3 regions of the Devosia sp. Micro-HW1 genome follow, and region 2 is predicted to be linked to each of the others. Evidence: riboswitches for the same ligand, from Rfam matches in the RefSeq annotation. Region 2 holds a riboswitch; each other region holds the start of a gene.

Region 1 (3,267 bases), 1.9 Mb from region 2:
CCGCGTCCGCGCCTGGCCGTTGCCGGCGACGTCATCGCCGTGACCGACCCCAATGAAGGCAAGGTGCATGTCGTAGACGCCGAAAGCTTCGAGATCGAGCGCGCCATTGCCGTGGACGGTCTGCCCTACACCATCGTCGCCGTCGGTGGCTCGGGCACGGTTCACTGAATAAGGCACGCTCTAGCCATCCATCGTCACCACCGGGCTTGTCCCGGTGGTCCACGCTTTCGCAAGGTGGATTGCCGGGGCAGGCCCGGCAATGACGGTTAACGCGGGTCGCTGGCCCTACTTCAGCGGCCCCTTGAAGATGAAAAAGGCGCCCAGGCCGATGAAGCCGAACCCGATGGCATGGTTCCAGGTGAGCTTCTCGCCCAGATAAAGCACGGCGAACAGCGCAAAGACCGAGAGCGAAATGACTTCCTGAATGGTCTTGAGCTCGGCCGCCGAATAGACCTCGTGGCCGATCCGGTTGGCCGGAATGGCCAGCCAATACTCGAAAAAGGCTATGCCCCAGCTGATCAGCACCACGGCCCACAGCGCGAAACTGTGGAATTTCAAGTGCCAGTACCAGGCAAAGGTCATGAAGATGTTGGAGGCGATCAGCAGCCCGATTGGGGCGAGCGTGGCAAAGTTGAAGCCCAATTTATCACCAGAATTGCAGCGAATCGGCCCGCGTCACGGCCGCTTTCGCTTCTCTTCCGTCGCCGCCGCGATCTTGGCAAGAACCCTTAACGCAGGTGCCTGGTCGGCTGCTCAAGCGCGAAGATTTCGTCGCTGACATTGTCGAGCTGTTTGCGCACCAGAAGCTGCGCGTCGTAGATCCCGCGATTGTAGAAATAGGCGCCCATCTTTTCGGCGAAGAACTGCATCAGCATTTCCGCCGGAATGGCGCCGATCGTCTGGTCGAGCTCGTGGCGGAAATAGTCCTGGATCTCCCCGACAATGGCCTTGGTTTCCTCGCGGCTGAAGGTAATGGGTTTCATGCAATGGGCCTCGATGAAGGGTTCAGCGCCCGTTCATATCGCGAGTCGCTTCTTGTCGGGCGTCATAACCTGCGCCAATCTGGCGCTGCCCGAGGAGATCCCGTCAGATGCCCGCCCGCCTTCTGCTTGCCGCGCTCGCCCTGCCGCTTGTCATTGCCCCCGCTGCCGCCAAGGACAAACCGCCGCGCGATCAGGTAGTCTGCGAGGGCGCCTTTGCCATGGATAGTTCCGAGGCAAGGCTGATCGAAATCTATGGCGCCGACAATGTCTGGACCGGCACCGTGCCCGGACCGGAAGGAACCGAAATGCTGGGCACAAGGGTCTATCCCGATGACCCTGATCGCATGCTCGAATTTTCCTGGTGGGACGAGGAGAAGCGCGAGGGACTGGGCAATGTCGACCTGCCACCGACCCTGGCCGCGCCCGGTGGCATCCGCCAGGGCATGACCGTCGTGGAAGTGGCCGACATCAATGGCGAACCCTTCCGGCTCAATGGCTTTGGCTGGGACTATGGCGGTTTTGCCAGCTTCCCCAGCGGCGCCCTGTCAGAGCTGCCGGGCGGCTGCTACCTGTCGGTGCGCTTCACGCCGGGCGACGAGCCGGTCAAGGTCAATACCGATGCGATCTATGGCGATGTTGAGCTCCAGTCCACCGAGCCCCTGCTCGAAACGGTCGGCGCCTATGTCTATGCGGTGTCCCTGGGCTATCCCCATCCCGATTTCCGCGATTGACCCCGCCCGCCTCCAGGGCGTAATCCTGACAGTGCAAAGGTTCCCCGCGCGTAACTGTGCAAGGGGATCAAAAGGGAACACGGTGCGGCGTACCCATAAGGGACCAAATCCGTGGCTGCCCCCGCAACTGTAAGCGGTGGGCGCTCTCATTTGCCACTGGATTCGTCGAATTCCGGGAAGGCGAGGGCGCTGTATTCACCGTGAGCCAGGAGACCTGCCCTTGCCCTGAGCAATCAGGATAATCGGACCCTTTGCGGTCCATCCTATTCCGCGCACGGAGGGTGCCATATGAATACGCCTGCGGTTTCGACCGGTCTCAATTCCCTTTCCCTGTCCCAGCGTCTCATCGCCGGTGTCCTGGCATTCATGCTGGGCATGACCCTGCTCGTCGGCACCGGTTTTGCCGGCGACTTCCGCCTGCACAACGGCGCGCATGACACCCGTCACGCCATGGGCTTCCCCTGCCACTGAGGCCGGGCTGCGGCGCCGCCGGCGCCTCTGGGAAAATGAGGGAAAAATGTTCCGCAATCTGTTTCTGGCTGCGCTGGTCGCAGCCCTTTGTGCTGGCTTGGCCACATCGGCTTTCCAGGCCTGGCGCGTCACCCCGCTGATCTTCGCTGCCGAGAGCTATGAAGGCACCGGCGCGGAAGTTCATGTCCACGCCGAGGGCACGGATGAAGCCGCGCCCGCCGCCGCCCATGAGCATGCCGAAGACGAATGGGCGCCCCAGGATGGTTTGGAGCGCACAACGTATACGGTCGTTTCCAACATCCTGATGGCCGCGGGCTATGCGCTCATCATCGGCGCCGTCTCGGTGGTCTTCAACCTGCCGATCACCTTCGCCAATGGCCTCTATTGGGGCGTCGCGGGTTTTGCCGCCTTCACCCTCGCGCCCGCGCTCGGCCTGCCCCCGGGCATGCCCGGCATGCCGGTGGCCGATACGCTGGCCCGCCAGGTCTGGTGGTTCACCGCTGCCCTTTCCACCGGCGCGGCCTTCATCGTCGTGGCGAAGTTCCGTGCGCCCTGGGCCCTGGCCCTTGCTGTCGCCCTGGTGCTGCTGCCCCAGCTCATCTCCGCTCCGGTTGCCCCCAGCGACCCCACCGGCGTGCCGCCGCGCCTCACCGCCGAATTTGTGTCGGCCGTGCTCTACAATGGCGCCATCTTCTGGGTCGTGCTCGGCCTCGCCTTTGGCCGCATGGCCGACTATCTGGCCGCCCGTCCGGCCGCTATTCCAACTGGAGCGCGCGCATGACTGCCAAGATCCCTACCACCGTCATCACCGGCTTTCTCGGCGCGGGCAAGACCACGCTCGTGCGCCATATGCTGGCGCATGCCCCCAAGGGCAAGCGCATCGCGCTGATCATCAACGAGTTCGGCGATCTTGGCGTCGACAAGGACATCCTGGCCGGTTGCGGCGACGAGACCTGCCGCGAAGAGGACATGGTCGAGCTCTCCAACGGCTGCATCTGCTGCACTGTGGCCGATGAATTCATCCCAACCATGCAGGCGCTGCTCGCCCGCGACGAAAAGTTCGATCATATCGTCATCGAAAC
Region 2 (3,267 bases):
GCGCCAACCAGGCCAACCATGAGCACGCGCGGCAGGCGCCATTGCCAGATGATGAGGACCAGATGTGGCTCGGCCTCGGGCAGGCGGAGCAATGCGTTCATGCGGGCGGACCAGGAAAGGTCGGCCGTGCCCCAGAAGGTACCGGCGAAGGCGGCGAGCAGCAGGGCGGTGGTGGTGAGCAGGAGGGCTGCGGTGGTTCTTGTGCCTGACATCTTGTTCCGTCGATAGCCGAACCCCCACCCTTGATCCCTCCCCACAGGGGGGAGGGAGACGATGAACATTGCGGCCGATGCTTGCGCCTCCCTTCCATTGAGGGAGGGGGTGGGAATGGGGTTCCTGGCCCATCCGCGCCGTCACCACCCGGCTTGACCGGGTGGTCCATGCGGGCCGAAGCAGATGGATTGCCCGGTCAAGCCGGGCAATGACGGTGTTGGGGGCTACCGAGCTTTCGACTACCGGGCTCAGTTCAGCGCCGCCAGTTGGGCGCCGAGGTTTTCGACGCCTTCGACGTAGCGGACGCCGAGGAGGGTGGCGGAGAATGGGACGGTGACGAACTGGTCGTTCTGGACCGCAGGCAGGGTCGAGAGGACCGGGTCGGTCTTGAGGTGGGCGATCTTCTCGGCGGCGGTGGACCACTCGGCATCGATAAGCACGATGACATCAGGATTGCCAGCCACCACAGCTTCCCAGGCCAGGTCGGCCCAGCGGCCTTCGACCCTGGCGGCGATGTTTTCGAGACCGACAGAGTGGAGCAGCAGGCCCGGTGCGCCGCAGCAAGCGGCCGAGAAGGCGGTTTCGGTGCCCGAGTCGTAGAGGAAGGCGCGCTTGCCCTGGCCCGGATTGGCGCCGGCCACGGCATCGAGACGGGTGCGGATGTCAGTGGCGACCGCGGTGGCCATGTCCTCGACGCCGAACAGGGCGCCGATGCGCTCAAGATCGATGAAGAGGGGATCGGTGGTAAGCTTCACGTCGGCCGGGTGCAGGTTGCGGCATTCGGCATTGACGAGATAGGTGCCGATACCGAGCTCGTTCCATTCCTGCTGGCTGCCGAGGGCCTTTTCGCCAAAGGCGGAATTGAAGCCGGCAAAGAGGAAATCCGGGTTTTCGGCGAGCACGACCTCGCGAGCCGGATATTCGGCAGCAAGGACCGGGATGCTGTCATAAGCCGCCTTCCAGCGTTCGGGAATGGCATCATCGAGATAGGCCGTGCCGGCGAGGTGAGATTCGAGACCCAAAGCCAGCATGATTTCGGTGGCCTGCTGGTTGAGGGTGACGACACGGCCCGGCGCGGCGTCGAAGGGGGAAACGGTTTCGCAGCTTTCGATTTTCAGATCCCGAGCAAAGGCGGGGGTGACAGCCAAAGCCAGGACGGCGGCCGTGACAAAGCTGAGTTTCATTGGATAGCTCCCAAAGGATGGGGGTATGCGGCGCTTGGCGCCAAACCGGCGTCAGCTTGCATCGTGCCTTGCGTCCTCGGCTGAGGATGCAAAGCTGCGTATTCGCACACGGACGTGTCGCGTCATCATACCTGCCCCTGCCGGAACACCTCGTCCGGCTTCATGGTTTTTCGTTGGGCAGGTCTCCTGGCTCACGGCTCCTGACGCGCTCGCCGTCTTCCCGGGTGGTGGACCCAGTGACATAGGTGGCGAAGTGCTGACCGCTTACAGTTGCGAGGGCAGCCTCGGTTTTGGCCCCTGATGGGTAATCCGCACCGTGTTCCCTTTTAATCCCCGTTGGCCTGAGCCGCCGGGGAACCGAACGACATGGCGGTTATGCGGGGGAAAATGAGGAAGTGTCAATGGGATGGGTAGGGTACTCCCACCCGGCCTCCCCCTGCTACAGGGGGAGGAGAAAGGGCTCAGCCCTCCCTGATCCAGACGCTCATGGGGCCGGGAGCGCGGTTGGCCCAGAGGTAGTAGGGGATGGCGGTGAGGGGCGTCGGCGAGGGCGCAGGGGGCGTCGTGCGGTAGAGGTCGTTGCCCCAGTCGTCGCCGGCAAGGTTTTGCGCTTCTGCCACGAGGGTGACGATGCCGCCGAAAAGATCGGGGCGCAGGTCCTCGCTTATCGCCGCATCGCGCGGCAGGACGAGATCGGGGACTGGCGCCGGATTGTCGACCTGCTCGGCGCAGTAGACGAGGGGGCCGCGGGCCAGGGCGACGCGGCCGCGATCCATCTTCACCTTGGGATTGGCGTAGAGGCGGCGGGGCGGCATGGGGAGGTCGAGATCGATGGTGTCGCCCTCGATCCAGTCGCGGGTAATGGTGAGATAGCCCTGCTGGGTCTGTCCGGGCACATCGACCGGGTTGCCGTTGAGATCGGCGACGGCGTCCTTGGCCCAGGCGGGGATGCGGAGCTTCAGCGTGAAAGGGCCGTGGCCATCGGGGTGCACGGTGATGCGGATCGTGCCCGAGAGCGGATAGAGCGATGACTCTTCGATGCGGATGCGGCGGCCGTCGAGATCAAGCGTGGCGCTGTTGCCGCCATAGAGGTTGATGGCGATGGCATCGGGACCGGTGGAATAGAAATAGCCGCCAACCGAGGCGATGAGGCGCGACACGTTCATGGTGCAGCAGGGGCAGGGGTGCCAGGGCCAGCGGCGATGGGAGCCGTCGCTTTCGAGTTTGTTCTCGTAGAAGTAGAGGGTGCCGTCGCGGCCGAGGCCAGAGAGGACGCCGTTGTAGAGCGCCAGCTCCATGGCTTCGGCATAGTGGCCGTCGAGATCGAGATTGAGCATGCGCTGGGCCCAGAAGACGAAGGCGATGGACGCGCAGGTCTCGCAATAGGCGGTGTCGTTGGGCAGGTCGTAGTCGGTGGTGAAGCCCTCGTTGGAAGCCGACGGGCCGAAGCCGCCGGTGACATACATGCGGGTGGTGGTCACGTCCTTCCAGAGCACTTCGCAGGCATGGCGGAGGCTGTCGTCATCCAGTTCGGCGGCGAGATCGGCCATGGCCGAATACATGTACATGGCGCGGACGGCGTGGCCGACCACCTTGTCCTGCTCGCGCACCGGCTTGTGCGACTGGGAATATTGGTGATTGCCGCTCTTGTAGAAATGGAAATCCTTCGGATCGGCGCCGCGGGCAACCGCTTCCTCGTCGAAATAATGCGGTTCGGCGCCGCGCTGGTCGATGAAATAGGCCGCCAGGTCGAGCTGCTTGCGCTCGCCGGTGAGGCGATAAAGTTTGACCAGCGCCAGCTCGATTTCCTGATGGCCGTCGTAGCCCTTTTTCTGGCCGGGGCCCGTGCCGAAGACGGTGCGGATATGGT
Region 3 (3,267 bases), 710 kb from region 2:
GCGTCTCGGCAGGCAGCACCCCGCCATTGGCCACATAGCGCCCCATGCGCCCTTCACCGCCATTATAGGCGGCTGCCGCCAGCCCCAGATTGCCAAACTTGAGTTCAAGAAAGCGCAGATACTCGGCCGAGCGGGCCATGGCCTCGGCGGCATCGAACGGGTTGACGACGCCGCGCAACTCCGCAGTGGTCGGCATGAACTGGGCGATGCCCTGGGCGCCGGCGGGGCTCAGGGCAAAGGGATCGAAGCGGCTTTCCTGCCAGATCAGGCGGGCAAAATAGGCGACCGGCAGTTCCCAATGGGTGGCGAAGGCTTCGATGGCGCGGCAGACATCAGTCCGGTAGTTGTCCTCCGCAATACAGATGTCGCGCCCGGCGAGGCCAAAACACGATTTGTCAGCGTCCTGGCCCGTCGCTTCGGCCATCAACGGTGCGCCAGTGGCCAGGACCAGCATGATGGCACCCAATGCTCCCGATGCGGCACGCGCTCTACCAGGCATAGTCAGCCCAGGCATTCTTTGCGAGCGGCTTGACGGGCATGGGCGCGCGGTTCTCTTTGAAAGGCATGGGCTGCTTGATCTGCTTGAATGGTGTGGGCCGCGGTGTTGGCGTCAGCGGGCCACCCCTGGCGCTTCCCGAAAAATAGATGCGGTAGCCCTGGTTGTCGACGATCCACCCCTTCGTGTACCAGCCGAAATGGGCGCCGGAAAACAGATAGACATGGTCGCCATAGAAATAGCCGATGGGGACGCCGTCCCAGGCATAGAGGTGCTCATCGTCATCAGAATAGAGGCATGCCGAGCCATGCCGGTCATAGAATTCGATGCTCATGCCCGTCCTCCATGCCCCGCTGACCGGGCCGCTCGGAATAAGACGACAGTGGGCACCCCGCCGGCCCGACCCTCATGGGCGAGCCATGCCGCACTGGCGCGGGCGCGTGCGTGAAACGCACCACCTCTAACCCAGGCGGTCGCGGTTGGTTCCCGCCATGCCTGGCCGTGCGGACACCCATTCTGGTTCACGAGCGCGTGAAGCGATGCACATGCTTTCCGCCTCTCCCATGGCGAATCAGGGCTTAGCGAAATCAAGCCCAAAAACGCGAATCATGGCGGTCATGTGACGCGTCTGGCGCGTTGACGAATCCGTCCTGTCACATACTATATGTAGCGTTGAAGGTTCCTTCGCTCCCAAGGGGTGGAGGCTAAGACGGGAATTCGGTGCGTCAGGCGTGTGCAGCGGCTGGTCATTCCGGAGCTGCCCCCGCAACTGTCAGCGGTGAGTCTCTGTTCGCGTGTGCCACTGGGTTCCAGTGACCTGGGAAGGCCGAACAGAAATGCCGATCCGCGAGCCAGGAGACCTGCCTCAACACATACGTCCACCGGCGGGGTTTCCGGGCGGCGGCGATCTGTGCCGGGTTCAGCCCAGCCCTGTCGTCTCGTCCTCTGCCCCCGCACCGAATACCAGCTTGGGGAAATTGATGAACATCACCGTCTATAGCAAGCCCGCCTGCGTCCAGTGCACCGCGACCACCCGCGCGCTTGACCGCAAGGGCCTCGACTACACCGTGGTCGACATCTCCGCCGACGCCGACGCCTATGCGCGTGTCGAAGAGATGGGCTATCGCCAGGTGCCGGTCGTCGTCGCCGGTGATACCCACTGGGCCGGTTTCCGCCCCGACATGATCGGCGCGCTGGCCTGATTCTGAAACGGGGTAGGGCGTCAGCATGGGCGGCCTCGTTTATTATTCCAGCACCTCGGAAAACACCCATCGCTTTGTCGAAAAGCTGGGCGTGGGCGGGGTCAGGTTGCCGGTGGACGCTTTGAGCGAGCCACCGGTGATGGACGAACCTTTCGTGCTGGTCCTGCCCACCTATGGGGGCGGCGACGGCAAGGGCGCGGTGCCCAAGCCGGTGATCCGCTTCCTCAATATCGCGGGCAACCGCAATCTCATCCGCGGCGTCATCGCCGCGGGCAACACGAATTTCGGCACGGGCTATTGCATTGCGGGCGACATCGTCTCGCAAAAATGCGCCGTGCCGCTCCTCTACCGGTTCGAGCTTTTCGGCACCGATGAGGACGTCGCCAATGTCAGACAGGGACTGGAACGGTTTTGGATACGCTCACACTAGACCGCACGGAAGAACGCCCCGCCAAGGGTCAGGGCCAGGATCAGTCGCTCGACTTCCACGCCCTCAATGCCATGCTCAATCTCTATGATGACCAGGGCAAGATCCAGTTCGACAAGGACAAGCAGGCGGCGCACCAGTATTTCCTGCAGCATGTGAACCAGAACACGGTGTTCTTTCACAATCTGCGGGAAAAGCTGACCTATCTCGTCGAAGAAGGCTATTACGAGCAGGACGTGCTCGATCACTACAGCTTCAACTTCGTGCGCGATCTCTACGATTACGCCTATGACAAGAAGTTCCGCTTCCCGACCTTCCTCGGCGCCTTCAAGTATTACACCAGCTACACGCTGAAGACTTTTGACGGCAAGCGCTACCTTGAGCGCTATGAAGACCGCGTCTGCATGGTGGCGCTGGCTCTGGCCCGCGGCGATGAAGTGCTGGCCCGCAATCTCGTCGACGAGATCATTTCCGGCCGTTTCCAGCCCGCGACCCCGACCTTCCTCAATGCCGGCAAGAAGCAGCGCGGCGAGCTCGTCTCGTGTTTCCTCCTGCGCGTCGAAGACAATATGGAATCGATCGGCCGGGCCATAAACTCGGCTCTGCAGCTTTCCAAGCGCGGCGGCGGCGTGGCGCTGAGCCTCACCAATATCCGTGAGATGGGCGCCCCCATCAAGCAGATCGAGAACCAGTCCTCGGGCGTGCTGCCGGTCATGAAGCTGCTCGAAGACAGCTTCTCCTATGCCAACCAGCTTGGCGCTCGCCAGGGTGCGGGGGCCGTGTATCTGCATGCCCACCACCCAGACATCATGCGCTTCCTCGATACCAAGCGCGAGAATGCCGACGAAAAGGTCCGCATCAAGACGCTGTCGCTCGGCGTCGTGATCCCCGACATCACGTTCGAATTGGCCCGCGATAACGAGGACATGTACCTGTTCTCGCCCTATGACGTGCAGCGCGTCTATGGCGTGCCGATGACCGAGATTTCGGTCACCGAGAAGTACCGCGAGATGGTCGAGGACAAGCGCATCAAGAAGAAGAAGATCAAGGCGCGCGAATTCTTCCAGATCATCGCCGAGATCCAGTTCGAGAGCGGCTATCCCTACATCATGTTCGAGGACACGGTGAACCGCGCCAACCCG

What was found. A riboswitch is a leader RNA that binds a small molecule or an ion and turns the genes downstream of it on or off. The one in region 2 is predicted to bind cobalamin.
Region 1: another riboswitch for cobalamin. It lies ahead of MQW79_RS16905 (CbtB domain-containing protein); the one in region 2 lies ahead of MQW79_RS06785 (ABC transporter substrate-binding protein).
Region 3: another riboswitch for cobalamin. It lies ahead of nrdH (glutaredoxin-like protein NrdH); the one in region 2 lies ahead of MQW79_RS06785 (ABC transporter substrate-binding protein).

What each region holds. Positions count from the first base shown of each region.
Region 1 is NZ_CP094375.1:3,508,877-3,512,143, forward strand. It holds gene aztD (zinc metallochaperone AztD) at 1-168, shown strand, start outside; gene MQW79_RS16890 (DMT family protein) at 286-642, opposite strand; gene MQW79_RS16895 (DUF2164 domain-containing protein) at 729-983, opposite strand; gene MQW79_RS16900 (hypothetical protein) at 1,091-1,714, shown strand; cobalamin riboswitch at 1,735-1,950, shown strand; gene MQW79_RS16905 (CbtB domain-containing protein) at 2,003-2,185, shown strand; gene MQW79_RS16910 (CbtA family protein) at 2,232-2,966, shown strand; gene cobW (cobalamin biosynthesis protein CobW) at 2,963-3,267, shown strand, end outside.
Region 2 is NZ_CP094375.1:1,449,180-1,452,446, reverse strand. It holds gene MQW79_RS06790 (FecCD family ABC transporter permease) at 1-212, opposite strand, end outside; gene MQW79_RS06785 (ABC transporter substrate-binding protein) at 462-1,397, opposite strand; cobalamin riboswitch at 1,557-1,774, opposite strand; gene MQW79_RS06780 (glycoside hydrolase family 127 protein) at 1,859-3,267, opposite strand, start outside.
Region 3 is NZ_CP094375.1:2,156,474-2,159,740, reverse strand. It holds gene MQW79_RS10245 (lytic transglycosylase domain-containing protein) at 1-454, opposite strand, end outside; gene MQW79_RS10240 (4-fold beta flower protein) at 489-830, opposite strand; cobalamin riboswitch at 1,156-1,378, shown strand; gene nrdH (glutaredoxin-like protein NrdH) at 1,477-1,698, shown strand; gene nrdI (class Ib ribonucleoside-diphosphate reductase assembly flavoprotein NrdI) at 1,724-2,128, shown strand; gene nrdE (class 1b ribonucleoside-diphosphate reductase subunit alpha) at 2,110-3,267, shown strand, end outside.